Regions from separate parts of the Bacillus sp. WC2507 genome, predicted to be linked through region 2. Evidence: predicted binding sites of a transcription regulator. Region 2 holds the regulator's gene; each other region holds the start of a gene.
The links. Region 2 encodes Rex, which represses fermentation and respiration genes when NADH is low (regulators of the CRP and FNR family bind a similar motif). Its sites were predicted from a motif close to TTGTGAAATATTTCACAA; they were not measured.
Positions count from the first base shown of each region.

Region 1: the regulator Rex is predicted to act here: its motif matches at 3,841-3,858, upstream of ACUN28_RS04620 (L-lactate dehydrogenase).
Region 3: the regulator Rex is predicted to act here: its motif matches at 4,903-4,920, upstream of pflB (formate C-acetyltransferase).
Region 4: the regulator Rex is predicted to act here: its motif matches at 1,838-1,855, upstream of nirB (NADPH-nitrite reductase large subunit).

Region 1 is NZ_JBQXPN010000001.1:848,571-856,130, forward strand. Features, by position in the region: rRNA gene ACUN28_RS04490 (23S ribosomal RNA) at 1-113, shown strand, start outside; rRNA gene rrf (5S ribosomal RNA) at 215-330, shown strand; tRNA gene ACUN28_RS04500 (tRNA-Val) at 335-410, shown strand; tRNA gene ACUN28_RS04505 (tRNA-Thr) at 415-490, shown strand; tRNA gene ACUN28_RS04510 (tRNA-His) at 501-576, shown strand; tRNA gene ACUN28_RS04515 (tRNA-Leu) at 600-680, shown strand; tRNA gene ACUN28_RS04520 (tRNA-Gly) at 710-784, shown strand; tRNA gene ACUN28_RS04525 (tRNA-Leu) at 801-889, shown strand; tRNA gene ACUN28_RS04530 (tRNA-Arg) at 893-966, shown strand; tRNA gene ACUN28_RS04535 (tRNA-Pro) at 977-1,050, shown strand; tRNA gene ACUN28_RS04540 (tRNA-Ala) at 1,066-1,138, shown strand; tRNA gene ACUN28_RS04545 (tRNA-Met) at 1,159-1,235, shown strand; tRNA gene ACUN28_RS04550 (tRNA-Ile) at 1,240-1,316, shown strand; tRNA gene ACUN28_RS04555 (tRNA-Ser) at 1,334-1,426, shown strand; tRNA gene ACUN28_RS04560 (tRNA-Met) at 1,454-1,530, shown strand; tRNA gene ACUN28_RS04565 (tRNA-Asp) at 1,534-1,609, shown strand; tRNA gene ACUN28_RS04570 (tRNA-Phe) at 1,623-1,698, shown strand; tRNA gene ACUN28_RS04575 (tRNA-Thr) at 1,713-1,788, shown strand; tRNA gene ACUN28_RS04580 (tRNA-Lys) at 1,799-1,874, shown strand; tRNA gene ACUN28_RS04585 (tRNA-Gly) at 1,888-1,958, shown strand; tRNA gene ACUN28_RS04590 (tRNA-Ile) at 1,969-2,045, shown strand; tRNA gene ACUN28_RS04595 (tRNA-Asn) at 2,053-2,127, shown strand; tRNA gene ACUN28_RS04600 (tRNA-Ser) at 2,135-2,225, shown strand; tRNA gene ACUN28_RS04605 (tRNA-Glu) at 2,231-2,302, shown strand; gene ACUN28_RS04610 (nucleoside 2-deoxyribosyltransferase) at 2,650-3,060, opposite strand; partial or broken gene ACUN28_RS04615 (RNA polymerase sigma factor) at 3,334-3,684, shown strand; gene ACUN28_RS04620 (L-lactate dehydrogenase) at 3,974-4,918, shown strand; gene ACUN28_RS04625 (S8 family serine peptidase) at 5,089-7,560, opposite strand, start outside.
Region 2 is NZ_JBQXPN010000001.1:15,868-23,427, forward strand. Features, by position in the region: gene groL (chaperonin GroEL) at 1-662, opposite strand, end outside; gene groES (co-chaperone GroES) at 701-985, opposite strand; gene ACUN28_RS00090 (CPBP family intramembrane glutamic endopeptidase) at 1,387-2,136, shown strand; gene ACUN28_RS00095 (YdiK family protein) at 2,133-2,321, shown strand; gene ACUN28_RS00100 (redox-sensing transcriptional repressor Rex) at 2,354-2,983, opposite strand; gene ACUN28_RS00105 (ABC-F family ATP-binding cassette domain-containing protein) at 3,171-5,105, shown strand; gene tsaD (tRNA (adenosine(37)-N6)-threonylcarbamoyltransferase complex transferase subunit TsaD) at 5,546-6,562, opposite strand; gene rimI (ribosomal protein S18-alanine N-acetyltransferase) at 6,562-7,005, opposite strand; gene tsaB (tRNA (adenosine(37)-N6)-threonylcarbamoyltransferase complex dimerization subunit type 1 TsaB) at 7,019-7,560, opposite strand, start outside.
Region 3 is NZ_JBQXPN010000001.1:5,130,390-5,137,949, forward strand. Features, by position in the region: gene ACUN28_RS27000 (diglucosyl diacylglycerol synthase) at 163-1,329, opposite strand; gene pflA (pyruvate formate-lyase-activating protein) at 1,742-2,473, opposite strand; gene pflB (formate C-acetyltransferase) at 2,543-4,792, opposite strand; gene ACUN28_RS27015 (glycosyltransferase family 2 protein) at 5,132-6,679, opposite strand; gene ACUN28_RS27020 (NAD-dependent epimerase/dehydratase family protein) at 6,672-7,560, opposite strand, start outside.
Region 4 is NZ_JBQXPN010000001.1:3,547,832-3,555,391, reverse strand. Features, by position in the region: gene nirB (NADPH-nitrite reductase large subunit) at 1-1,821, opposite strand, end outside; gene ric (iron-sulfur cluster repair di-iron protein) at 2,032-2,739, opposite strand; gene ACUN28_RS18805 (hypothetical protein) at 3,011-3,580, shown strand; gene ACUN28_RS18800 (excalibur calcium-binding domain-containing protein) at 3,704-4,573, opposite strand; gene exsG (exosporium protein ExsG) at 4,782-4,934, shown strand; gene ACUN28_RS18790 (hypothetical protein) at 5,150-5,359, shown strand; gene ACUN28_RS18785 (esterase/lipase family protein) at 5,642-7,198, shown strand; gene ACUN28_RS18780 (hypothetical protein) at 7,379-7,560, opposite strand, start outside.

The DNA.
Region 1 (7,560 bases), 830 kb from region 2:
CCCATAGCGTAAGCTAGTAAGATCCCTGAAAGATGATCAGGTTGATAGGTTCGAGGTGGAAGCATGGTGACATGTGGAGCTGACGAATACTAATAGATCGAGGACTTAACCATATAATATGAAGCAATGTTATCTAGTTTTGAAAGAATATAAAAAACTTGTTGACTTTAAAGGTTAAATAAGTTACAATAATTCTTGTCTTAAATGAATAAAGTCTGGTAATGATGGCAGAGAGGTCACACCCGTTCCCATACCGAACACGGAAGTTAAGCTCTCTAGCGCCGATGGTAGTTGGGACCTTGTCCCTGTGAGAGTAGGACGTTGCCAGGCAAATGGAGGATTAGCTCAGCTGGGAGAGCACCTGCCTTACAAGCAGGGGGTCGGCGGTTCGATCCCGTCATCCTCCACCATTTAGCCGACTTAGCTCAATTGGTAGAGCAACTGACTTGTAATCAGTAGGTTGGGGGTTCAAGTCCTCTAGTCGGCACCAGAAAATCATGGCGGTTGTGGCGAAGTGGTTAACGCACCGGATTGTGGCTCCGGCATTCGTGGGTTCGATTCCCATCAGTCGCCCCATTTTTTCTTGAAATAATTAATATGCGGGTGTGGCGGAATTGGCAGACGCACTAGACTTAGGATCTAGCGCCTTTGGCGTGGGGGTTCGACTCCCTTCACCCGCACTTTTAATAAAATAACTCAAACATGTCTTGCGGAAGTAGTTCAGTGGTAGAATACAACCTTGCCAAGGTTGGGGTCGCGGGTTCGAATCCCGTCTTCCGCTCCAATTTTCAATATGACATGCCGGGGTGGCGGAACAGGCAGACGCACAGGACTTAAAATCCTGCGGTGGGTGACCACCGTGCGGGTTCGACCCCCGCCCTCGGCACCATATGCGCCCGTAGCTCAATTGGATAGAGCGTTTGACTACGGATCAAGAGGTTAGGGGTTCGACTCCTCTCGGGCGCGCTTTTATTAACGGGAAGTGGCTCAGCTTGGTAGAGCACCTGGTTTGGGACCAGGGGGTCGCAGGTTCAAATCCTGTCTTCCCGATTTTCCAAAAAACACGGGGCCTTAGCTCAGCTGGGAGAGCGCCTGCCTTGCACGCAGGAGGTCAGCGGTTCGATCCCGCTAGGCTCCACTTTTTTTAATATCATTTATGGCGGTGTAGCTCAGCTGGCTAGAGCGTACGGTTCATACCCGTGAGGTCGGGGGTTCGATCCCCTCCGCCGCTACCATAAAGGACCTTTAGCTCAGCTGGTTAGAGCAGACGGCTCATAACCGTCCGGTCGTAGGTTCGAGTCCTACAAGGTCCACCACTAAAGGTTTATATCTCGGAGGTATACCCAAGTTCGGCTGAAGGGATCGGTCTTGAAAACCGACAGGCGGCGAGAGTCGCGCGGGGGTTCGAATCCCTCTACCTCCTCCATTTTTTCTAAATTAAATATTTTATCATCGCGGGGTGGAGCAGCACGGTAGCTCGTCGGGCTCATAACCCGAAGGTCGCAGGTTCAAATCCTGTCCCCGCAACCAAATGGTCCCGTGGTGTAGTGGTTAACATGCCTGCCTGTCACGCAGGAGATCGCCGGTTCGACCCCGGTCGGGACCGCCATTTTTTACATAAAGGCTCGGTAGCTCAGTCGGTAGAGCAGAGGACTGAAAATCCTCGTGTCGGCGGTTCGATTCCGTCCCGAGCCACCATTTTGAAGTCGCAAGCCGACTTAGCTCAATTGGTAGAGCAACTGACTTGTAATCAGTAGGTTGGGGGTTCAAGTCCTCTAGTCGGCACCACTTTCAAAATGAGCCATTAGCTCAGTTGGTAGAGCATCTGACTTTTAATCAGAGGGTCGAAGGTTCGAATCCTTCATGGCTCACCATTTATAATTTAATGCGGGTGTAGTTTAGTGGTAAAACAAGAGCCTTCCAAGCTCTGGTCGAGAGTTCGATTCTCTTCACCCGCTTTTCAATTATGGGCCTATAGCTCAGCTGGTTAGAGCGCACGCCTGATAAGCGTGAGGTCGATGGTTCGAGTCCATTTAGGCCCACCATAATTGTTCCGCAGTAGCTCAGTGGTAGAGCTATCGGCTGTTAACCGATCGGTCGTAGGTTCGAGTCCTACCTGCGGAGCCATATTTATAGAGAAGTACCCAAGTGGCTCAAGGGGCTCCCCTGCTAAGGGAGTAGATCGCGAACGCGGTGCGAGGGTTCGAATCCCTTCTTCTCTGCCAGAACTGGCCCGTTGGTCAAGTGGTTAAGACACCGCCCTTTCACGGCGGTAACACGGGTTCGAATCCCGTACGGGTCATACTAAAAGAGATAGCATAATCTGCTATCTCTTTTTTGTTGTGTAAAAGCGGACTTTGAATCGTCTGCTTTTTTTTATAGATTTCTTGTATACTTTTTTCTATTCTAATCGTCTAACTAATAGAAAGGAGAGAGCGATGGAGTATGAAAAGATTATTATAAAAACCTCTAAAAGCATTTATAGGTATTTTCTTAAAATAGGGCTAACACCATATGCCCATTAACCTAAGAATTTTATAATGCCCTCAAAATTAGCTTGATGGTGATGGGGTATCGCCATCATTTTGGAAATAAACCACGTTAAGATTATATAAGTTTAATTTCACATGAGCTTTTTTCTTTTTTTGATTACGTTACAGCTCCATCATAAAATATACGAGGTAATTTATTAAAATCATACTGAATTACTTTATCAAAGCTATCCAAATATGCATGTAAAGATTGTGTAATCATAAGATTAACAACTTTTTCTTTAGTATTAAAAATAATAATAGGTTTTTTAAGTGACCAAGTATACCCAACTTCCCACATTGTTCCGGAATCTTGATCATTATATATTGCAAAGGTAATATCACTATGTTGAATTGCATTTACATCAGTAACAAAGTTTTGAAATTGCCATTCATAAGATCCAAAGGGAAATTTACTCATATATTTTCGTGGAGAAAATACATTTAATCCTTTCTTAGATAAAATTATCTCTAATTTTTCTAATAGTGCAATTTGTTCAGGGTTGAAAAATGGCCCGGCTAAATATATTCATTTATTTGCCCCCCTAATGGTTATAAAAATAATTATTTTTTATTCACTTATATGATTTGTATGTATGTAAACAAGTTTTAATAAGAGTTTTTGGTTTTGAGATAATAAAAGGTATAATTACAAAGTAATTATGCTGTGAAAGTTAAAAATTTTATAATGCTTCCAAAACAAAAATATTGTGTCTTTTATAACAACGAGGTCCATTTTTATGGTTCTGGGGATCGTATTAAATTTTAACTTGATGGCGAGGGGCTAACACCAGCAGATGTAGAAGACATTGTTCAAGACACGATACATAAAGCATTATTGTCTGTACCAAATATGAAAATTACTTATATAAAAACATGGTTATTTCAAGTTGCGATTAATAGACACCGTGATTTAGCAAGAAGGCAAAAGCGTAGTGAAGAAATCCCGATTGAATCTGTTCAATTAATTGGATCAAAAGGATTAGATGAACCACTTTTGAGAAAAGAGCTTCAAGTAGAAATACAAAGCATGCTTGGAAAGATGAATCCAATATATAAATATATCCTTTTATTAAAGTATAATTATGAACTTTTATATAAGGAAATAGCAACCATATTAGAGATGAAAGAAGAAAATGTGAGTTGCGCTTGATATATTCAGAAAATCGCTGATATAATTTCAATCACCAAAGAAAACATAAGAAAAATCCTTTCACAATCTAAAGAAAACGCCTCCATTAAAATGGATTCCACACCTATTCCATCAACTTTACACTCTATGTGAAAAAGTTCACAAATAGGTCATAATTTGTGAAGTAATTCACAATAATACGTGCTACAATATGAGTGTAAAGAAGTTAAACAACATTAAATTAGTATTTTAATTAATTACTTAAACAATCATAAAAAATAGATGTGAACAATAGAGAGGGGAAATTAACATGAAAAAAGGTATCAATCGTGTAGTATTAGTAGGAACAGGAGCTGTAGGTTGTAGTTACGCTTACTCAATGATCAACCAAGGTGTAGCTGAAGAATTCGTATTAGTAGATGTTAATGAAGCAAAAGCAGAAGGGGAAGCGATGGACTTAAGCCATGCAGTACCATTCTCTCCATCACCAACAAAAGTTTGGAGCGGTAGCTATGCAGATTGTAAAGATGCAGATTTAGTAGTTATCACTGCTGGATTACCACAAAAGCCAGGTGAAACTCGTTTAGACTTAGTTGAGAAGAACACAAAAATCTTTAAACAAATCGTTCGCGGTATTATGGATAGCGGATTCGATGGAATCTTCTTAATTGCAACTAACCCAGTTGACATTTTAACTTACGTAACTTGGAAAGAATCTGGTCTACCAAAAGAGCGTGTAATCGGTTCTGGTACAACTTTAGACTCTGCTCGTTTCCGTTACATGTTAGGTGACTACTTAGATGTAGATCCACGTAACGTACATGCTTACATCGTTGGTGAACACGGTGACACTGAACTTCCAGTATGGAGCCACGCTACTATCGGTGTACAAAAACTAGAAACAATCTTAGCTAACAACGAACAGTACAAACAAGAAGACTTAGACAAAATCTTCGAAAACGTACGTGATGCAGCTTACCATATCATCGAGCGTAAAGGTGCAACTTACTACGGAATCGGTATGTCACTACTTCGTGTAACTAAAGCAATCTTAAGCAACGAGAACAGCGTATTAACTGTATCTGCATACCTTGAAGGACAATACGGTGAGAAAGATGCTTTCGTAGGTGTTCCAGCTGTTATTAACCGCGAAGGTGTACGTGAAATCGTAGAACTTGAGCTAAATGAAGATGAAAAAGCGAAATTCGCTCATTCTGTAAAAGTATTAAAAGAAACAATGGCACCAGTACTATAATAATTGATAAATCATTCAGAGGCGGGACACTGCTTCCTACCTCTGAATTCATATAATTTAATATAAATTCCTTTTCCGGTTTCCTTGTATATCCCCAATATACCCCTTTTGCTGGATAAGGATCGTTTATAGAAAAGAGCACTCTACTTTACGTAGAGTGCTCTTTATTATTATTTTTTAGGCGTTAATCCCAATTTCTTTAAGATATCTGCCAGTGTACCGCTTTTTGATTTTTCCGCAGGTGTTTGTGATTTAGATGCATCCGGACCCTTTTTCAAGAAGTTCTTTTCAACGAAGCGAATATCTTTTTCGTCGACAATACCATCTTTGTTAAGGTCTCCGTCTTTTACAGATACTCCTTTTTTACCATAGTTGCTAGCGATAATTTCAGCATCTTTTATATCAATTACTTTATCACCGTTTACATCACCGGCAAGGTTTTCATCAAGGCGTGCATAATAATATTGACCAAGCAGCTTACCATCTTTTTCAGTACCTAATTTCGTTGTTAGACGGCTTGTTAAATGTCCTGGAACTTCTACATATAAGTTATAGTCGCGTTTATTAACTGGAAGTCCATTCAGCTTGAAGTATCCATATTTATCTAGTGATCCTTCAAACTTATGACGGTAGGAATCTGTTGCATATACTTTTACGCCAAGCTTTGTATAATCGAATTTTTCATCTAAATATCCACGTTCATTTAAGAATGCACCAGGTTTAATATTTCCTTCTACTAGTGAGTTTAAGGACATAACTGAGAATGTTTGATCTTGAAGTACACGCATTCTGTTTGGTTCTGGTTCACCTTGTTTCCAGTAAGCGAACACTGATAAATCTAATTGAGCATTTGCTTCATAAAACTCATCGTTTTCGACTTTGAACGTTACATCAATGAATGGGAAATCACCATCTAATCCAGCGAAGTTTTTGTCATCGATAGCTCCGCCTACTGTAACAGAACCTGCTTCTAGTTTCGGTTCATTTACTTTTGCTGTTACCCCTTTTTCAGAAAGGAGTTTTTCAAAAGCAGGATTCAATTTCGCATTTGCAAATTTGAAGTTCTTCTCTAGAAATTTTACGTTAAATTCCCCAGCAACGAATTGTTTTACGTGTTTCGCATTTAGGGTTACAGTAAGTTCATCATTTTTGTATACTTCTCTTTTATCATAGCTAGTTTTCGCATATTGAGCTCCTTGCGGGATAAACCAATAGTTATTTACACCGTTTGGATAGTCAGGTCCTGCAGTTGCATAATCGAAAATATATACGCCTGTGTTCATTGGGCCTTCCACCTTAAAGGATTCAGGAGTAATGCCAACTTTAAAGTCACCATTTGCATTAATAGGTAAAAACTTATGCAAGTATGGGGAATAATCATAGTACATAACGCCATTCGCTTCTTGCGTAATGTTTAAGCCTTTTCCTTTTAAGTAGTCAACGTTTGAATCATATACATTACCTTTAATCCATAGTGCCTTTTTGCCATCTTCCACTGTATAATTCTCTTCATTTAATTCATAAATACCAGGTTTTAATCCCGTTAATTTCACTTCCGGTGGTGTATTATCAATTACGACATAATCACCTTTCACACGTGCTTTCCCGGCTTTATCGTAGCCGACAAACTCAATTGTGTAGTCTCCTTCTGGTAAGTTGATTTTCTCATCACCGATTGGTTTTGCAGGATCATTTGTAAAAGGATATACTTTTCCGTTAAAGAATGAATCTAAGTAATAATACACATCCGTTTTTAGTCCACTCGTGTTTAATGTTCCGATGAAGCCGAGCGCTTTATTTGTTTTGGAATCTTTCACGATAAGATCTAACGTTTCAAGTTCGCTATTTAATTGGAATGCCCCGTGAACATAGGATTCACCGTATGGATTAAATTTCGATGTATCAGCTGAAATGGCTTTTCTTGATAGTATCGCGTTTTCAATACCAGGTTCTGATACACGAATAGAGAACGGAATTTGATACGTTTCTTCTTTATTTTTCGTATTTGTAATATGAATATATCCTTCATATCGGCCTTGCTTTGCACCGGCTGGGACATTAATTTTTGCTTCGATTTCATCTGATTTGCCAGCATCAAGAGTAATTGTTTCTGGAACAGAGACTTTTACACTGTTTGCGACAGCATCGTTAATAGTAGAAGAAGCCGGTATATAAGAAATTTCTGTTTTAAATTCTTTCTTCTCTTGTTTATTATGGTTTTCCACTTTTATATTTCGTTTTTGTTCAAGAGCTTCACCGTCTTTTTGATAAAACTTACCGAATGCAATAGATCCAGTTTCTTCGGGTACTTCAATTACTTCATCATTTACAACAGTTTTTGTCGTATCTAATACTTTAAAGCTTGTTTCTGTATGAACAGCGTTGTATGCATCTACTCGCCCAGCTCCAACTTCATATACAGAATATTTTTCTTTTAAATCATCAGCCGTGTTCATAAGAGACGCCTTTACATCGAATGGAGAGTATTCTGGGTGTTCTTGTAAAATAAGAGCAGCAACGCCAGCGATATGAGGGGATGCCATAGATGTTCCTTGCATACGCTCATAGGAAACGTCATAGTTTTCGCCTTCTTGTGGATCGTTAATATATTCAGGCACTGTTGAAAGTACAGCAACACCAGG
Region 2 (7,560 bases):
GTAATTAAGATGTATGGGTTATCAAGAACTGCTTCCATTTTGTCAGAATCAGTAATCATGTAAGGAGATGCATATCCACGATCAAATTGCATACCTTCTACTACGTCTAATTCTGTTGTAAATCCTTTAGATTCTTCTAAAGTAATAACGCCGTCGTTACCAACGCGCTCCATTGCTTCAGCGATTAATTGACCTACTTCTTCGTCAGCTGCAGAAATAGCAGCTACTTGTGCGATAGAAGATTTGCCTTCGATTGGTTTAGAAATCTCTTTTAATTCTGCAATTGCAGCAGTAACAGCTTTTTCGATACCTTTACGAAGACCCATTGGGTTCGCACCAGCTGTTACGTTTTTAAGACCTTCACGAATCATAGCTTGTGCTAATACAGTTGCAGTTGTTGTTCCGTCACCAGCTACATCATTTGTTTTGCTAGCAACTTCTGCTACTAATTTTGCACCCATGTTTTCGAATGCATCTTCTAATTCGATTTCTTTTGCGATTGTTACACCATCATTTGTAATAAGTGGTGAACCAAATTTTTTCTCAAGTACAACGTTACGACCTTTTGGTCCAAGCGTTACTTTTACTGCGTTTGCAAGAGTGTCGACACCGCGAAGCATCGAACGACGTGCTTCTTCACTAAATTTAATATCTTTTGCCATAATAATTGACCCCCTTGGATTTTTTAAGATTTATATAATTAACCGATAACTGCTAAAATGTCACTTTCACGTAAAATCAAGTAGTCTGTACCTTCGTATTTCACTTCAGTACCTGCATATTTTGAGAAGATGATAAGATCACCTGCTGCTACCTCTAAAGCAACACGCTCACCATTTTCAAGCACTCGACCAGTACCTACTGCAATAACTTTACCCTCTTGTGGTTTTTCTTTTGCAGTGTCTGGTAATACAATACCACTTGCTGTTTTTTCTTCTGCTTGAACAAGCTCAATTACAACGCGATCACCTAATGGCTTTAGCATGAACAATAACCTCCTCATTTTGTTATGTAAATTTTATTTATTAGCACTCAACTCACCCGAGTGCTAACACACTTATAATAATAAATAATCTCAATTTCTTTTGCAAGTAAAAAAATCATAATTTTTTCGCAAATTAAGCTATACACTTTTCTATATAGAGTCCCTCTTCTTCTACCTTTACTATATGAATCGTTGTTTCCACTACTCGTATGTTACAATATGAAAGGACACCCTAAGTTGTTTTCGCTATACACACAACTTTCTCCTGTCTTCTATTATCATTTCAAATAAGGATTTACGAAAAAAACATAATTTAAGTGAGGTTTATATCGTAGGTAGCATACTTACATGTTATCCTACCTTATCTCATACACTAGAGTTAGAAAGGATGGTTAAACCATTTGAAAAAACAATATTGGTGGGTTATCGTTACATACATTTTAATGCAGTTATCATCCATTGCTGGATTACCACTTCTGCTGAAAACTGGACTTTATGATAACAGGGGATTTACTAGAGAAGAGAAATTTCAACTCATAACTGGACACTGGGCAATCATTAGCTTCTTTATTGCATTATGTATCGTACTTTGGTTACTTAAAGCTGATATTCGCGACAGACATTTAGATACAAAGCGCTCTACTGTTCCAGCTACGATTGGTTGGATTTTTATCGGATTCTTCTTAGCATTTTTCTCGCAAAGTATTGCCGGTATGATCGAAATGTATGTATTAGGTATTAAACCTGGATCTGAAAATACAGCGAGACTTATGGATATCGCAAGAACGACACCTTGGTTCCTTATCGTTATATCTATAATAGGACCTATTTTGGAAGAAATCGTATTTAGAAAAATTTTATTTGGTACACTGTATAAGAAGTTTAATTTCTTTATTGCTGCTATCATTAGTTCTCTCGTATTCGCAGCAATTCATTTTGATTTTACTCACTTATTGGTATACACTGCTATGGGGCTCGTATTCGCCTTTTTATATGTAAAAACGAAGCGCATTATCGTTCCAATTGCAGCCCATGTTGCAATGAATACATTAGTTGCAATTGCTCAAGTTTTAGTGAGTAATGAACAAATTCAAGAAATGATTAAAGAAGCTGAAAAAATGCAAGGCTTTATCGGAGGATTTTTAGTATGAGAAACTCGCCATTATTCATGGCTGCATTGTACTTCCTTCTTGGATGTATCTTTACACGCTTCGCCATTACGAACGTAACAGATACAATCTGGAATATGTGGACAATACTATTTGCAGTTATGGCAACAATTGATTTTAATTTGGCACTTCGCCTTATCTTAGTTAAATTCACAAAGAAAAAATAATAATAAAACGCAGAGGTCGCTTCCTCTGCGTTTTATTGTGGATAATTCTTCAAAAAGTAAACAAGTGTTTGTAATTCTACTGCTAAATCAATATGATGAATTCTTATATTGTCTGACACATTTAAGCGCGCTGGTGTGAAATTTAAAATACCATGCACGTTCGTTTCCGCCAATCTATCTGCTACAGATTGTGCTACTGTAGCGGGTACTGTTAATATTGCCACTTGTATATCAGTTGATAAACGTTCTTCTAATTCATCTAAATGATATACAGGAATGCCCCCGATTTCTGTTCCGACTTTCTCTTCACTAACGTCAAACGCCATTTCAATTTTTGTATTATTGTTTTTCGTGAAATTATAATGTAAGAAAGCGGTCCCTAAATTACCTACTCCAATAAGTGCTACACGTGTTATATCATCTTGGTCGAGTGTTTCACGGAAAAATGATAATAAATAATTTACGTTATATCCATAACCCTTTTTCCCTAACGCTCCAAAATATGAAAAATCTCTTCGAATCGTTGCGGAATCAACCTTTACCGCTTCGCTCAATTCGGCTGATGAAACACGTTGCTTACCAGAAAGAGATAAGTTTTGGATAAATCGATAGTATAGAGGCAATCGTTTGGCAGTGGCCTGTGGAATTTTGTGCTGATCCATATAACCTCTCCTCTCTTCCTATCTTTATTCATATGCTTGAATCAAATACAGAAGTTTAGCACTCATGAATTTCCCTGTATAATAAAGAAAAGAAGTATTCTCTCTTTATTTTAAACTATACACTATTTTTAGTATGATTGAGAAATATAAACATGGCAAAGTTAAGAAATTATTTGAGGTGAAAACATTGATTTTATTACAAGTAAACGCGCTTTCGAAATTATACGGTGCAGAAACGATTCTTGCAAACATAAAATTGGAAGTTCAAACGAAAGATCGTATCGCATTAGTCGGACGAAATGGAGCCGGAAAATCTACATTATTAAAAATAATAGCTGGTGAGCTATCCCATGATGGTGGCGAAATTATAAAACCGAAAGATGTCTCCATCGGATATTTAGCTCAAAATACCGGGTTAGAAACATCTTTAACAATTTGGGATGAAATGTTAACCGTCTTTACACACTTGCAGCAAATGGAGACAAAACTTCGAAGGCTAGAGCAAGAGATGGGAAAAGAAGAAAACTTTTCAAACGAGGCTATATATGAAAGATTATTAGCTGATTACGATCAATTACAATTAGATTATAAAGATCAAGGTGGCTATCAGTACGAAGCAGATATTCGTTCGATTTTAAGCGGGCTTGGCTTCCCAGTTGAAACGCATCAGACGACGATTTCTACATTAAGCGGTGGACAAAAAACTCGATTGGCTCTCGGTAAATTATTATTAACGAAACCGGACTTACTTATTTTGGACGAGCCTACAAACCATTTAGATATCGAAACATTAACATGGCTTGAACAATATTTACAAGGCTATCCTGGCGCAATACTAATCGTTTCCCATGACCGTTATTTCTTAGATAAACTCGTTACACAAGTATATGAAATTTCGAATAAAGAGAGCAGACGATTTGTTGGTAACTACAGTAAATATTTAGATTTAAAATCAGCGCTATACGAGCAAGAAATGAAACGTTATGAAAAGCAACAGGATGAAATTGCTAAGCTTGAGGACTTCGTTCAAAAAAATATAGCTCGTGCATCTACGACAAAACGTGCGCAAAGCCGTCGTAAACAATTAGACCGAATGGAATTATTAACAAGACCATTAGGTGATTCTAAGTCAGCATCCTTCCACTTCGATATTGAAAAACAAAGCGGAAATGATGTTTTACAAGTAAAGGATGCAACCATCGGCTATGATGAGGATCCGATTATTGAACATGTAACAATGCGCTTAACTCGCGGGGATAGTGTTGCTTTAGTTGGACCGAACGGAATCGGGAAATCCACATTGTTAAAATCACTTGTGAATAAGTTACCTCTACTAAATGGTGATGTTTCTTTCGGATCCAATGTCTCTGTTGGCTATTATGATCAAGAACAAGCTAACTTAACATCTTCTAAGCGAGTTTTAAATGAATTATGGGATGAATATCCATTGCAGCCTGAAAAAGAAATTCGCACGATACTAGGTAACTTCTTATTCACAGGAGATGATGTATTAAAGCCCGTATCTTCTCTTAGTGGTGGACAAAAAGCTCGATTAGCTCTTGCAAAACTTATGATGCAAAAATCGAATTTATTAATTCTCGATGAGCCTACGAACCATCTCGATTTAAATAGTAAAGAGATTTTGGAGAATGCTTTAATTGATTACCCAGGAACTCTTCTATTCGTATCACATGACCGCTACTTTATTAATCGTGTAACGACAACTGTTATTGAGTTATCAACAGAAGGTGCACAGGAATATCTAGGGGATTACGATTACTACGTTGAAAAGAAGAATGAGATGATCGAACGTGCAGAATTTGAACAACAAGAACAGCAAGAAAATCAGGCACCTGTTCAAAAAACTGTAGCTCAAGAAAAATTAAATTATCTCGAAGAAAAAGAGCGTAAACAATTAGAGCGTCAACGCACTCGGAAAATTGAGGAACTAGAACAAAACATCATAGAATTTGAAGAAGAAATTGCTACGTTAGAAGATCAACTTTGCTTACCAGAAATATATGCAGATTATGAAAAGGCTAGTGAAATTACAACGAAAAAGCAAACACTACAAGAGCAACTGGAAGCTTGTATGGCAGAATGGGAAGAATTGCATTTATAAAAGTATTGATAAAGAGGATGTCTCATAAGTCGGGATTTTTGACTATGCGACATCCTTTTTATCTTCTAGTTGGAATCAACGTCATATTGTCAAAACGATTTTTTAAACAAATCAACGATTCGACACAAAATATCAATTTGCCGACAAAGTTTGACAATGTTAGCGACATCTATAATTAGAGCATATTTCAAAATGTTTTTTAAGGATATCTTCTTGTTTTTTATTTCCCAAAAAAGAATACATTTAAAGGTCAGACTTCATCTACTTTATCCACAAGTTTATGCACATATCCACCTTTATAAAATAAACCTCAAAATTACTTTTCCACATTATCCACAATCAACGAAAAAGTTATCAACATTTTATATACACAACAAAACCCACATTATCAACAGATAATATGGGTTTTATCCACAGGCTGTGGTTAATTTTGTGCATAACTATGCTTCAATATCTAATCCTGGATTTGCATTTAAAGCTAATGTAGCACGTTTTCCTTGTTCATATGCAATTGTACCTGCCGCTGCAATCATTGCCGCATTATCGGTACATAAAGATAGCGGAGGAATAATTAGCTCAATATTTTCTTTTGGCGCAAATTCTGCTTCCAAACGTGCGCGAAGTCCTTTATTCGCAGCTACTCCACCCGCAAGAAGCAGTTGCTTTACGCTATACGCTTCTGCTGCACGAGATGCTTTCGTTACAAGCACATCTATTACACTCTCTTGGAAACTTGCTGCTAAATCTTCCGGTGCAATTTCTATCCCACGTTGTTTTGCGTTATGCACAGTGTTGATAACTGCGGATTTCAATCCACTGAAACTGAAATCATACGAATCAGGTTCTAGCCATGCACGAGGCAAATCAATTGTCGGCTTTCCTTCATGCGCAAGGCGATCAATATGAGGACCACCTGGATATGGCATAGATAACGTACGAGCTACTTTATCATATGCCTCTCCAGCTGCATCATCTCTTGTTTCACCAATTACTTCGAATGAACCATGTTCTTTCATATAAACAAGCTCTGTATGCCCACCAGATACAACAAGTGATAGTAGTGGGAATTGAACTTCTTTTACTAAACGGTTCGCATAAATGTGACCAGCAATATGATGAACACCCACTAGAGGAATATCATGTGCAAAAGCCACTGCTTTCGCTGCATTTACCCCTATTAAAAGTGCCCCTACTAAACCAGGTCCTTCTGTTACAGCAATTGCATCAATATCATCAAATGTGATATTTGCTTCTTTTAAAGCTTCTTCTAACACAACTGTAATTTCTTCTACATGATGACGAGATGCAATCTCTGGTACAACCCCGCCAAAACGTTTATGACTTTCAATTTGTGATGCAACGACATTCGCAATAATTTCCGTTCCATTTTTAACAACTGCTACTGCTGTTTCATCGCAACTTGTTTCAATACCAAGTATAATCGTATTTTTTCCCATTATATATTCACCCACATTACGAGACCATCTTCCTGATTGTCTGCATAGTATCGTTTACGAATTCCACCATTTTGAAATCCGTATTTTTTGTATAACTGTTTTGCTACTTCATTTGATACACGTACTTCAAGTGTCATCGTTTTTACCCCTAGGTCTTTCGCTTCGGAAATAACTTCTTTCAATAAACCATCTCCTAGCTTTTGACCTCTGTATTCTGGCAAAATAGCTATATTTGTTATATGTGATTCATCAATAATTATCCACAATCCACAATATCCAACTACACGGCCATCTTTTTCTAGCACAACATAATGTGCATGTTCATTCATCGTTAACTCACGGTGAAAGGCATCTGCAGTCCAAGGAGTTGAAAAAGATGCTTCTTCAATAGCTACAATTTGAGCGATATCATCAAGTTCCATCTTTCTAAATATCATATCCATCTTCTCCAAGCTCCTACTTGTTTTGACTTTCTAACCACTTTGTTTCAGCTTCAGCTAAACGAAGATAACTAGGAACAAATGAATGTACATCTTGTTCTTCTTTTTGTAATCCTAAGAATGCTAACTCACTTGGTCTTGGGTTATTTTTAGTGAAAGGAGCAAATACAGCTTGATCGCCTAAATGTTCGATAATTGTTTCTTTGTGTAGTTTAACATCATTACCAATAAATAAAACAGGCTTTCCTTTATCTTTTAACATTTGCAACCAGTCTACAATAAGGATGATTCGGTCTTCTTCTATAGAAGTTAAATGCTCTCCTTCATATGTATATAAGCCCGTATAAATTTGTCCACGTCTTCCATCGAATAAAGGACAGATTAATCCATCAAAATTAGCACCGTTTGCAGCCACTACTTCTAAACTTGATACACCTACAATTGGTATTTGAAGTGACCAAGCTAATGTTTTTGCAGCTGTCACACCTATACGAACACCTGTATATGATCCAGGCCCAGCAGCTACAACAATTTTAGTTAATTCTTTCGGTTTTACAC
Region 3 (7,560 bases), 5.1 Mb from region 2:
AATTGTGGATATTTTTCTAAAAATTGTGGACAATGTGGATATAGTTGTTAATATTTCGACTTTACTGTTTAATGAAAGCGTAATCTTCATGTGGATAAGTTATTACTTTATCTTATAAAACAATAAAGAACCCTCTTTAAACATATAAAAGAGGGTTTCATATCAAGTAAATAATTGTGCAAGAGCAGGTGATTTAATAGGTATATGATTCGATTCTACATGATTTTCTGCCAAAATTGTATCCACAATATGACCAGCTGGCTCCGGACGATAAATGCCTTTCATCGCTTCTTTCATTTGAAGAAGCTTCATATCATCTTGTAATAACGCCTCTGTTTTTGCAAAAACCTCACTATCATCACGAATGACAACTGCAGCTCCTTTTCTTTCAAAGTACATCGCATTTTCATTTTCTTGTCCTGGAACAGGCTTATATAAAATGACAGGTACTTGCAATGCTGCCGCTTCACTTAACGTAATACCGCCTGGCTTCGTAATCATACAAGAAGTAACACGGAATAATTCATCAATATTTTCAACATAGCCAAATACTTTTAATGCATCAGGATTTTTTTCCTGTATCCCTAATAAATCCTGTTTTAACGCTTCATTTTTCCCACAAACGACAACTACTTGTAAATCTGGTACTGACATAAATGATTGGCATAGTTCTTTTACACTTCCTAATACCCCATGAGCACCTGCTACAATTAGTAAAATCTTTTTATTCTTACATAACTGATATTTATTATATATAATGTCTGGATTTATCTTTAACTCAAAACTACTACGAATTGGAATTCCAGTTTCAACAATTTGCTCCGCAGGCACACCAATATCAATCATAACTTTTTTCACGTGATCAGTTGCTACAAAATAACGATCTACTTCCCGATGAATCCATATTTTGTGCACACAAAAATCCGTTAATACGTTATACACAGGAATTGAAATACCTGTTTGCTTTTTTAATTCTGGTACAGCTATAATCGGAAAGGTATTAATAACAATATCCGGTTTCTCTGCTTGTAAAAGTAATTTCAAACGTTTTCTTCCAAAATTCGCATACCAAGATGCTATTTTTTTATCATAAATTTTTTCTACGCCATAATAAAACAAGCGGTATAATTCTTTTCCGATTGTATAACTTTTTAAATATAAATATTTTGTAATATCGGTTATAACTGGATGTGATTCTCCGAACAAATCGCATACAATTACATCTTTAATTCCTTTTTGGCGAAATGTTTGTTCTAATGTTTTCGCTACTTGCACATGACCATTACCGTAATGTGCAGTTAATATTAAAACCTTGGGGTTTTTTATCAAACAAATCCACTCCTAGCTTATTGTTTCTCCATATTGCATATACGACAATAGGAAAAACATTTTCCTTAAAAATTACATAAACAGATTCTAATACTTCTCTTTCAGCTATGTACCTGTCGTGGATATGCAAAGCATATAAGATTGACCCCTTAATCCTATCTGTGCTCATATCTTTACATTATACTTTCCTATAAGAGCTTTCGCAATAACTTACAAATGTTCTCTATTCCATGATACTCACTCTTTTACTTCTTAATTCTTTTTACTATTTTGATTTCCCTTTACAATTATGTAAATTTCTCCACTTATTCCTTACAAAAATATGGATATTCTGTTTTCAGTATACTCTTTTATATATATATACTCTAGGTTTTATTGTAAAGAAAGCAAAAAGCCTAATCCAATATTTGGATTAGACTACTTGTAAAATATGTCTTGCTTGTTCTACATTTTTTTCAGTAGGTGGTTCTACATTCACAAGTGGGTACTTATGCCCAAGTGCCTCCCATTTATATACACCAAGCTTATGGTATGGTAGCACTTCAACTTTCTGAACATTAGACAGACTTTGAATAAAGCTAGATAGTTTTTGTAGATCCTCTTCATTATCCGTAACACCAGGAACTAATACGTGTCGTACCCAAATCGGTTTATTTTTATCCGATAAATAACGAGCAAATTGTAAAATATGTTCATTGGGTTTCCCTGTTAATTTACGGTGTTTCTTTGAATCAATATGTTTCAAATCCAATAAAACTAAATCTGTGTAATCCATTAAAATATCTAGCTTATTTTGGAATTCTGGTTCTTCAGAATAACAACCACCCGAAGAATCAATTGTTGTATGAATTCCAGCTTCTTTACATTTCTTAAATAATTCAATTAAGAAATCTAGCTGTAATAATGGTTCCCCACCACTAACTGTTATACCGCCTCCGGAAGCTTCAATAAAAGGAAGGTAACATGTCACATCCTGCATTACTTCTTCGACTGTTATTTCTTTTCCTTTACCGATCTCCCACGTATCAGCATTATGACAATATTGACAACGTAATAAACACCCTTGTGTAAATATGACATAACGAATTCCTGGGCCATCAACAGTACCACAAGACTCTACAGAATGAATTCTTCCTTTTACCATGTTACTTCCTCCTTTATTGAAACAGCCTCCCTCTGCTATTTATAAAATGCAGAGGGACACCTTTTTCACTTACATGCTTTCATGCATTGTACGGTTAATTACATCAATTTGTTGTTCACGAGTTAATTTAATAAAGTTTACAGCGTAACCAGATACGCGAATTGTTAATTGTGGATATTTTTCAGGATGTTCCATTGCATCCATTAATGTTTCACGGTTAAATACGTTAATATTTAAGTGATGGCCTTCTTTTACTGCATAACCATCAAGCATTGATACTAAGTTACGTACTTGTACATCATCTTCTTTACCAAGTGCTTTTGGAATAATAGAGAATGTATTAGAAATACCATCTTGTGCATCTTCATATGGTAATTTAGCTACAGATAATAATGAAGCTAATGCACCTTTTGTATCACGTCCATGCATAGGGTTCGCACCTGGTGCAAATGGTTCTCCAGTACGGCGACCATCTGGAGTGTTACCAGTTTTCTTACCGTATACAACGTTAGATGTGATTGTTAAGATTGACATTGTATGAACAGAATTTCTGTATGTTTTATGTTTACGAAGTTTATTCATAAATGTTTTCACAAGATTTACAGCGATTTCATCTACACGATCATCATTGTTACCGTATTTAGGGAAATCTCCTTCGATTTCAAAATCAACTGCAATACCGTTTTCATCGCGAATTGGTTTTACTTTTGCGTGTTTAATTGCACTTAAAGAGTCTGCTACTACAGATAGACCCGCGATACCTGTTGCCATTGTACGAAGAACATTTGTATCATGAAGTGCCATTTCAATACGTTCATAGCTATATTTATCGTGCATGTAGTGAATAACATTTAATGTGTTTAAGTATAGACCCGCTAACCATTCCATTGTCATATCAAACTTATGCATAACTTCTTCATAATCTAATACTTCAGAAGTAATCGGTGCGTACTCAGGACCAACTTGTGCTTTAGATTTTTCATCTTTACCACCATTAATCGCATATAGTAATGCTTTTGCTAAGTTTGCACGTGCGCCGAAGAACTGCATTTGTTTACCAATTCTCATTGCAGATACACAACAAGCAATTCCGTAGTCATCGCCGTAGTCAGCACGCATAATGTCATCATTTTCATATTGAATTGCTGATGTTTTAATAGACATTTTCGCACAGTAGTTTTTAAAGTTCTGTGGTAATTGTTTTGACCAAAGAACTGTTAAGTTTGGTTCTGGAGCTGGTCCTAAATTATCTAATGTATGCAAGAAACGGAATGAGTTCTTTGTTACTAAAGGACGACCATCTAATGCCATACCACCGATAGATTCAGTTACCCAAGTTGGGTCACCAGAGAATAATTCATTATAATCAGGTGTTCTTGCAAATTTCACAAGACGTAATTTCATAATAAAGTGATCTACAATTTCTTGTACTTCTTCTTCTGTTAAAGTACCATTTGCTAAATCTCTTTCAATATAAATATCTAAGAATGTAGAAGTACGTCCAAGACTCATTGCAGCTCCGTTTTGCTCTTTAATTGCTGCCAGATATGCGAAGTATAACCATTGGAATGCTTCTTGTGCATTTGTTGCTGGCTTAGAAATATCAAAGCCATGAGAAGCAGCCATTTGTTTTAATTCTTGAAGTGCACGCATTTGCTCAGATAACTCTTCACGTAAACGCATTGTATCTTCGCTCATCACACCGCCAGTTAAATCTAAATCAGCTTTTTTCGCTTCAATTAAATGATCAATACCATATAACGCTACGCGGCGATAGTCACCGATAATACGCCCACGTCCGTATGCATCTGGAAGACCAGTAATAACGCCTGATTTACGTGCATTTCTCATTTCTGGTGTGTATGCATCGAACACGCCTTGGTTATGAGTTTTTCTCCAATCTCTAAAAATACGACTAAGTTCTTTATCCATTTCGTATCCATAAGATTCACAAGCTTGTTCCGCCATACGAATACCACCATATGGTTGTAAAGAACGTTTAAATGGTTTTTCAGTTTGGAAACCGACTACTTTTTCAATATCTTTATTTAAATATCCTGGTTCATGTGATGTAATAGAAGAAACAATTTTTGTATCCATATCAAGAACGCCACCGTTTTCACGTTCTTTCGTTGTTAAATCCATTACTTGATCCCAAAGTTGCTTCGTTGCTTCAGTTGCTCCCGCTAAGAAAGATTCGTCTCCTTCGAAAACGTTTACATTATTTAAAATGAAATCGCGAACATCAATCTCTGCTTTCCATTTTTCACCTTTAAAGTTTTCCCATGCATTTTTAACATTTTCTAATACTTGAGTCATCCTAATCTCCTCCATTTTTGATTAGTACAGGACTAAGATTTTTTATATAACAGCTTACACACTTAGAATACTACTTTTTTGCGAAAGTGAACGAAATAGTTGTGACATGTTTGTGAAATGTTGAGCAAACTACTATATACATAGTATTAACTTCACTTAAAAGTCTTTATAATTAACCCTTTCCTTAATTGTATTTTTTTGGTATCCTTATATACGAGTCCTATTTTGTAATAGAAGAACAATACCCATTGTAGAGCTGTAATACTCTTATCTCCTAATCTGTTATAGTTTTTATAACAGAACAAAAAAGTGTACATATGTTGTACACTTTTTTTGTTACTACTCTAAAACATCTCTTTTTCTATTCCCATCATAGAATCCACCACGACTGCCTTCTAATACAATTAATTGCTCCAATCCTTCTATATGATCACCTATAATTCGCAAGACAGCTGGAGGATGGCCTATTTTCGCAAAATGTTCACTGGGACGAATGCGGTTCATCTTATCGACCTCTACACGACTTACACATGCAATTTCGAATCCTGACAGAATAGCTTTCACTTGTGCTACACAAGGTGACAGTAAAGATCTATACCCGATTTCTTTCAAACACTTACGGCTAAACGCATTCGGTACAGCGATAAGAGAGCCTACTCCTAGATCTTTTCTATCACAAGCTAAATTTAATGCATATTTAAATGCAGTTACAAGATGAAGCGGTACTCTTAAATCTAAATAATGATTTAGATCATTTAATGCGACATCCATTCCATCTGCAATAGCTTTTGCGAAAGGATATAATTCCCTAGCCGGAATAACAAAGTCACCGTCTATAAACAACATAATATCCCCTTTTGCAAAATAAGTTCCAAGTGAACGCCCCACATCGTTTCCAAGTGCTTCTTTATATACAATTGTTGTTGCTCCCTTGTCTTTTGCAATCGTTGCTGTTTTATCAGACGAACCATTTACAACAACGATAATTTCAAAAGCTTCAATTTTGCGAAGCTCTTCTATAACGTTTCCAATTGTTTTCTCTTCATCTTGTACAGGAATAATGACCGATAATTGCTTTCCTTTATACAACTTAGATGTAACGCCCCATCCTTGATAAAAATCTTTGAAACTTAAAGTATGATAGACACACTCTCTTTTCCTATTTCCGTCATCATACCCTCCGCGCTCATCACTGCCTACTATCCGCTCCGCTACTGCTTCTATATGATCACCTATCATCCGTTTTTCAGATGGGGAAAGACCCGTGCCATACGCAGCGTGCTCGGTCGGACGAAATTTATTCGGGGTAATAACGTCAATTGCACAATGACGACTAATTCTCCATTTGCTTTGTACTAGGCGTAAATGAGCCACAATAGGATTAACAAAACATTCATATCCAATGCTTTGAACAACTTCTTTCGTCAACGCATGAGGTACAGATAATAAAGAATCAATTTTTAACTCTTCACACTCTAACATTGCATTTAATATTTGGCGCCATACTGTCACGGAGTGCGGTTTTTGTTTCTTTAAAAATAATGCGTCCAAATTATTTAAAACGATGTCGGCCTGATCATGTAAAATTGGATTCAGGAATAATTGTAATTTTGAAGTTTGAATAGCAAAATCTCCATCTATAAATAGTAATACATCACCTATCGCGTGTTTTGCACCAACCGCACGGCCAACATCGTTACCAAGTGAATCCTTATACCGGATTACCTTACATCCTAAACGCTCAGCGATCGCTTCTGTATTATCGTTACAACCGTTTGCTACTACAATAATCTCTACTGGATTTAATCCTTTTACCGATTGAATAACGTCTGAAATCGTATCCGCTTCATTACATACAGGTATAATAATTGATAGCGACTTAGCCATTGTTTTCTTCACGAAACCATTTAATAGTTTCTTTCAATCCTTGTTCCCACGTTACTATCGTTTCAAACTGCACAAGTTCTTTTAATTTCGTTACATCTGGTCTTCTATTTGGAATTTCTTCAAAACCATGTGGGTATACCTCTTCGAAAGGAACTTGGACAATCTTTGAAGAAGATTTCGTTAACTTTTTAATTACTTCTGCTACTTGTTTTATACTCTTTTCATTCTCAGAACCTATATTAATAATCTCACCATTTACCTTCTCATCCATCGCTCGAATCGTTGCCTCTACCGCATCACTTACATACGTAAAGCAACGTGTCTGCTTTCCATCTCCATATACGAGAATGTCTTCTCCTTGCAGTGCCGCACTGATAAATCGTGGGATTACCCCTGCATACGGACCATCTTTCGCTCTTGGGCCATAAATATTAAAATAACGAACAATCGTTACCGGTAAACCTTCTAATGCGTAGCCTAAACATAATGTTTCTTCTAACGTTTTACAAACTGCATAACTCCAACGTATTTTAGAAGTTGCCCCGTATAATCGATCCCCCTCTTCAGAGAAGGGTGGCTTTGCCTTACCATATACTTCTGAAGTAGACGCAAAGACTACTTTCTTCTTTCCTTTTAGCGCTGCTTGTAAAATGTTTCTCGTTCCATCAAAATTCGTTTCAATAAGCTCTATACTCTTTTCCATTGTCGTTTTCACACCTAAAATTGCTGCTAAATGAAACACTACATCATGTTGATTTACTAATTCATAAATAGAATTTTTATCTAAAACGCTTATTGGAATAACCCGAATTTCTTTCATTAACTCATCATGATATTTATTTTTTCCTTTATAGAAGTTATCCACAATCGTGACTTCATTT
Region 4 (7,560 bases), 3.5 Mb from region 2:
ATCTTGTTTCTTAACACCATATAAGCCAATGCGGCTCGCACCTGTAATTTTCACAAGAGGAACATCGTACTTTTTCGCAACTTCAGCAATTTTCATTAAATCATCCGCTGTTGTAACGCCACCGTACATACGTGGAATAACAGAGAAAGTACCATCGTGCTGGATGTTACCGTTCATTCTTTCATTAACGAAACGAGATGATTTATCGTCTGTATATTCTTCTGGAATCGCCATACGTAAATAATAGTTCAAAGCAGGACGACATTTCGAACAACCGTCTTCATGTACAAAACCAAGCACATTTCGTACTTCTTTTGGAGATTTTAAACCTTTCTCGTGAATGGCCGCTACGACTTCATCACGTGATAAAGTTGTACATCCGCACATACCAGCAGACTGCGCAGAAGCATCAAAAGCATCTCCGAGTGTATGAGATAAAACTTGTTCCACAAGCGGACGACATTTACCACAAGATCCTGCGGCTTTCGTGCAGCCTTTAACTTCTTCAAAAGTAGTTAACTCTTGCTCTAAAATGGCATGAACGATTGTACCTTTCGTAACACCATTACATCCACAAATCGTGTCATCCGCACTCATTGTAGCAACGTCAAGTTCACTTTCTTCACCAGCTTTGTGAAGAAGGGAAGCGGTTGTATATTCTTGTATATCTTCTTCTTTCTTTAACATGCTAAAGAGGCGTGTACCATCAGCTGTGTCACCATATAAAACGATACCGACGACTTTATTGTCGCGAATTAATACTTTCTTATAGGAACGTTTACATTCATCAAAGATTGATATTGCTTTTGTTTGATCATCTTCATAAATTTGTCCAGCAGAGAATAAATCACAACCTGCAACTTTTAATTGCGTACCGACGATACTGCCCATATATCCATCAGTTTGTAAATTTGTTATATGCTTAGCTAATATTGCACCTTGGTCATAAAGAGGAGCAACAAGTCCATATGCGATACCATTATGTTCCGCACATTCGCCAACTGCATAAATGGATTCATCATTTGTTAGCATATAGTCATTGACTACAATGCCGCGATTTACAAGTAAACCAGCATCTTTTGCTATTTGCGTATTCGGGCGTATTCCGACAGCCATTACGATTAAATCACAGTCTACAACTTCACCATCTTCAAATTGAATGCCCTCAACATGGTCTGTCCCAAGTATCTTTACAGTTTTCTTTTCCATGAGAAACTTCATACCTTGTGCCTCTAAATCTTCACGCAGAAGAGAAGCTGCTGTCGTATCTAGTTGTTGTTCCATTAAGCATGGCATTAAATGAACAACATGTACGTCCATTCCTAAGTCAATAAGACCTCTTGCGGCTTCTAAACCAAGTAACCCACCACCAATAACAACGGCCTTTTTCTTTTCTTTAGCGGTATCAATCATAAATTGTGTATCTTCAATTGTTCGAAATCCTGTTACACCAGGAAGTGTGGAACCTTCAACAGGTAAAATAAAAGCACTAGAACCAGTTGCAATAATGAGCTTGTCATATGTAAGAGTATGATTCTTTTCTGTAATAATAATTTTTTCTTCTCGGTTAATACTTTGAACTCTTTCATTTGTATACAAAGTTATTTCGTTTTCTTTATACCAACTGTATTCATTCATAATGATATCTTGCATATTTGTTTTGCCTTGTAAAACATGAGAGAGCATAATACGGTTGTAGTTTGGATGCGGTTCATCTCCAAAAATAGTAATCTCATATGAATCACTATCATGTTTTAAAATTTCTTCCATACAGCGTATGCCAGCCATACCATTTCCGATCATAATTAAACGTTTTTTCATTTTCATTTCCCCTTTTATGTGAAATGTTGAACAAAGGATTATATTTCTATTATAGAAAATCAAAAAAGGGGGAGATGTGATATTTATCACATTTTTATAATGATTCACAAATTGTTAAAATTCGGGTTAATGTGAAGGGGAGAAGTGTGGATGTTATTCACGTAATGAAAAAGCAGGACATGAGTAGAAATGCTCATGTCCTGCTTTTATTTATGCTTTTGTAATGGCACGTGGAAATAAAATATTATTTTCTAAATGAATATGCTCAAATAAATCGGACTCTAGAGCTTCAAGACGCTGGTAAACAAGTCGATAAGTGCCGCAAGCGCCCTCTGGAGGAGTAAAGTCATTTGTCACTTTACGAAGTTCTTTTATAATATTTCCGGCATGATTGTGCTCATTTTCTAGTTCATCTACTACTTTACGTAACTTTGCATAGTTTTCATCAGTTGGATTGTGTTCAAATTCTAAAATTAATGGAAAATCTTCTGTTTCTTCTTTAATTAAATGCTGTTCTAATTCCATTTTAAGTTCATGAAACAGCTTATGAATTTGAGCTAAATGAGGATGATTTGCTCCATGAACGCGTAATACTTTCGTCACATATGGACTTAACTGTGGTAACTCTTCATTTAAATAACGATGATGCTTATTAATTACATAATCAATCAATTCACGATAAGAAGCACTTTTCCAATCAATTTCAGATTCATTTAATTGTTTCGTATTATGATAAAGCGTATTTAACTCTGTAATTACTTCGGAAGCCGATAAATTTCTTTCATGAATTGCATCAATAAGTGGCTTATCACCACCACAACAAAAATCTATTCTATATGACTTGAAAAAATCACTAGCTTTCGGAAATTGTGTAACAATCTCACCAACAATTGAAGTTTCAGTAAATGTATGTTTCATATGAATGCCTCCATAAAGTTTAAATTTAATATCTAAGTTAAGAATAGAGATAGATGAAAAACAATGTGGTGATTGAAATCACTTATAATGTGTCAGTTTTGAGAATAATAGTAGTGTTATTTATCAGAGGACATTATAGAACTGATGGCGAAGGATTTTTTGAGTCGAAAATTATCCACAATGCATTATTATGATATAGATGGTTTATAAATATATTTTCTATTAATCTAAGATTTTTTTGTATGAATTTTATATTTTATAGGAGGTTTTTATGGAATATGTTTATCATATGGTACCAAAAGAATTAAAAGGAGAATATTTAATCCCATTAAATGAATTGAAAAGGTTATATCCAAATTTATATGGTGAGTATATACAAAAATATAAAGATCATCCTCAAAGAGAGAACTTATTAACACGTAAAATACCAAAACTTGAATGTTTATGGAATGATGTCGTGCATTTTTTACCAATGCATCCTTATGAGATTTATAAAGTACTACTGGAAATAGGAGTAAACATTCATACAAATAAACTGTTTTATAAAATTCCTATTAGCGCACTGAATGGTGAGTGTATGGCAATATACAAGTACTCAAAGCAGAATTGGGGTGGACCAATTAGAGAATTAAAAGAATATGAAATAGAACTCATCAACTTTAATGAATATAGAGAATTAAAGTATTTAAATATCTGTACAAAAGAATATTACAGAGAGGAATATGAAAAGGGTAGAAAATTCGGGATGTTTCACCTAATTCCACATCTTCTTGTCAAAGGAAAAGTGGAGGTGAAAAATATTGAAATCATTAATTGGAGTATTGACCCAGTTAATGATTAATGTTACAAGTATAAAAAAATAAGATACCAATTTGAATTGATATAGGGCTTCCGAGAATGGAAGAGTAATAAGATTCTATACGTAATAGTAAAAAGAAGCTTACTAGAAGCTTCTTTTTTATTGCTATTTTTCACATGCGACTCCATCGCCATCTTTGTCTAGTTTACGGCTATACCCTGGTTGATCTTTATATAACGGAGCTTTCCCAGCAGCTCTAACTGCATCACAGTTTTTGTAATATGCATTACTAGTATTTCCTGCAGCAGGTTGTGTTTGAGCTTGCTGTGCTTTTTTCTGTTCCTCTTGTTGTTTACGAGCCTGTTCATCAGCCTGACGTTTTTGCTCTTCTTGTTGTTTACGAGCTTGTTCATCAGCTAGACGTTTTTGCTCCTCTTGTTGTTTACGAGCCTGTTCATCAGCTAGACGTTTTTGTTCTTCTTGTTGTTTACGAGCTTGTTCATCAGCTAGACGTTTTTGCTCTTCGGCTTGGCGTTTTTCATCCTCTTGCTTACGAGCTTGTTCATCGGCTAGACGCTTCTCATCCTCTTGCTTTTGAGTTTTCTCGTCCGCTTCTTTCTTTTTATCATCTTTTTTCTCTGCATTATTAGAAGCGACTTGTTTATTTGTTGCTGTCGTCTTTTCAGAAGAAGGAGCTGAAATACTTGATAATGCAACAAAAATGACAAATAAAATAGCAGTGATAATAAATTGTTTTTTTGCTACACCTGTCTTTTTAATTACGGATAAGATTGCTAGAACAAGGAAAAAAATAAATAAAATTAAACTTAAAGTAGCAAAAAAATCGATGACTGGGTGTTCAGATTTTGTAGTGCCCATTCCTATTAAGAGAATTGAAATCATAAAAAGAATAACAGTAGGACGACCATATTGTTTTGCTTTTCCATTTTTCTTAAAGAATGAAATGATACATAGTATTAAAAGAATAAAAGCAATAAAAAATAAAGCTGCACCAATATTACTCAAAATCGCCATTTTTATACCTCCATTTGTAAGATTTTCACTATTGATTATATAGGAACTTATTGGATATTACACGATTTATATAAATTTAGAAAATTAGTATTTTTAATAGACTTATAAACATTTATTTCGTATATAAGGAAAAATAGATATATTCCCTATTACATTTTTAAAGAAAATTCATAAAGTATAATATATCGATTGAAAGGAGGGGGGTTAAATGGAATTTCAATTATTGGTAACTTGTATATTACAAGAAGGTAATGCTTTCTTTTTAGTAACGAAAGTAGACGATGTTATTACGTTAAAAGTACCGATTACTGCGGGAGTAGCAGGTTTATTCTTAGCTTTAGGTGTACCAAGATGTTCTTAATTTAAGTTTCTAGAGTAGAAGGGAAGGGATATACCTTTCTCTTCTACTCTTACATAATATGATTATGTAAACTAAAATATGTTTTGTAATAGCACGTTTAAAATGGACATGCATATACTATAATGTTTCATTGGATGTTAGTGATGAAAGGTAGTTTTCACACGTGCATGTAGTGATGTTCATTAAGTTATGAAATTAAAGAGGTGCTTTTATATATGAAAAGAAGAACATTTGATATTCCAGTTACATTACGAAGAGAGTGGTTTTTAATAGAGTTGGCTCATTTAACGAAAAAATATGGAATTGAAATTGCAACTAGCAAAATGGATGCTGCACCGTTTTTAAGAGATCAAGTTACGGAATCAAAAATAGGGTCAGGGCTCCAATACGATAAATATGATGATGAGTATATTATTGATTTATAATAAAGAAGCTGCGTATAAAAGGTTAGGATAAAGACCTTTTATACGCAGCTTTTTTATCTAGAAATATATTGAGAAATTTTTAATGAGCTGAATAGGAAAAGGAATGAATAAGTGTTGAGAGAATAACGTTTCATAAGAAAGGACAGTTATTATTTGTTTCACTTGCAAAATAAGTCAGAAATAAATAACTAGAGTGAAAATAGTGCTTCCTTTCAAAAAAAAGGGGGAATGTTAATGAGGATTTTGCAAAGGTGTATGGTATTACTTCTTGCATTTTTTATTATGGCTCCAATGACTGTTAGTACGAAGATAGAAGCGGAAGAAGTAAAAGAGATTAAAACGGGATTTCCAGATAAAGAAGTATTTACACCTGGAGAATGGTTTTTAGGTCAAAAACCTGCTAATTACGATGGGAATAAGCCTCCAATTCTCTTTGTGCAAGGACGGAATGGGAATGCTGATAGTTGGTATGGAAAGACAGTGTATCACGATATAAATGATATGTATGACTATGCTTTGAAAGCAGGCTATCAAACAGTATTTATACAATTATATGATGCTGCTGGGAAAGGGTCGGCTAGTCAGTGGGATAACGGAAAATTGTTAGCACAAAAATTAGAAGAGATATATAATCATTTCGGTAAAAAAGTTAATATTGTAGCACATAGTAAAGGCGGTATAGATACACAGGCTGCATTAGTAGGATATGGTGCAAATCGATTTGTCGGAAATGTTATTACGCTTGCGACGCCACATCATGGATCAAATTTAGCGGACTTATCATATAGTTGGTGGGCAGGATGGCTGGCTTCTATATTAGGTCAAAAAGATGATGGTACGTACTCATTACAAATGGGCGAAATGGCAAAATTTCGTTCAACGATTGATAATAATCCAGCAGCTAAATTAAACCGTTATTATACAGTTACTGGGACTAGCTGGGGCCCTGTATTTTCCGCGTTATCAATGGGCGGATTATATTTGTCATCATACGGTTCAAATGATGGACTAGTAAATGAGTGGAGTGCTAAGCTGCCGTATGGAACTCATTTATTTACAGATTCCAGATTTGATCATGATAATATACGAAAGGGATCAGCTGTTTTCTCACGAATTGAACCATATTTACGTACAGCAAATGTACCAGTTCCAGCTTTAGTAGCATCTAGCACTAGTTCAAATGAAAATATAGAACAATTAAATACAACTTCAAACCAAAACATTTTAGGAGGGGAATTGCCACAAAATCAGTGGATAGAGCAAACTGTTGCGGTTGATAAAAAGGCAGTAGGAATCGTTTCTATATTAACTGCTTCTTCGGATGTAGAAGTACAAATGATATCCCCAAAAGGAAAAATATATACAAATAAGGATAGCGTTATAACTACTGGTGAAGGTCAATCTTTCTTTGGTGGTGCGACAATTAGAACCTTTAAACTTGATAAAATGGAAATAGGAGAATGGAAAGTTAAAATGATGGCGAAGCAGTCGAAAGATGCATATTTAGTTGTAAGCGATTACAATAGTGGCGCGCCATTTGTTCTCCAAATGCCTACAAAAGTTAAAGCGAATAAATCTGAGTATAAACTGAAAAAATCACCTGTGGCACCTGAAATGAAAGGAGATCTTTCTATAACAGTAAGAATCGTGAATAAAGAAGGAAAACTAGTCTCTGAATTTAATGAATTACAAAATGCTAATAACAATACATTTACTGGTGCTTTGAAGGACATAAAGCAACCGGGAGTATATAACGTTACGATGGATATAAAAGGAATGAATAAAGAAGGGCAGCCTTATAATCGTACAATTGTTAAGTCTGTTTATGTGGAGAAGTAAGAAAGAATGAGAAGTTTGTAATATAATAAGTACCGAACTTTTGTAGTAGAAGAGTTCGGTACTTTTTTCATGTTTATTAGATTAACAGAAAGGTACACTAGAATTTATGTTTGATGATGGGAAACTAAAGAACATTATAAAAAAAGATGCTGAAATAGCATCTGAACGTGAAGATGATTATTAACTTAGTTTTATAACTGTTAATTCAACTGAATTGATACCATTATCACAAGTTATAATACTTTGGCGATTAAAACCACTATTATTTTTCAGTTGAAGAGTTGAATTAGCTGGTACTGTAACAATCGTTTCGCCTGCTAGTTGAAGACATTCGTTATTTGATGAAGTATTCATTTGAAAAG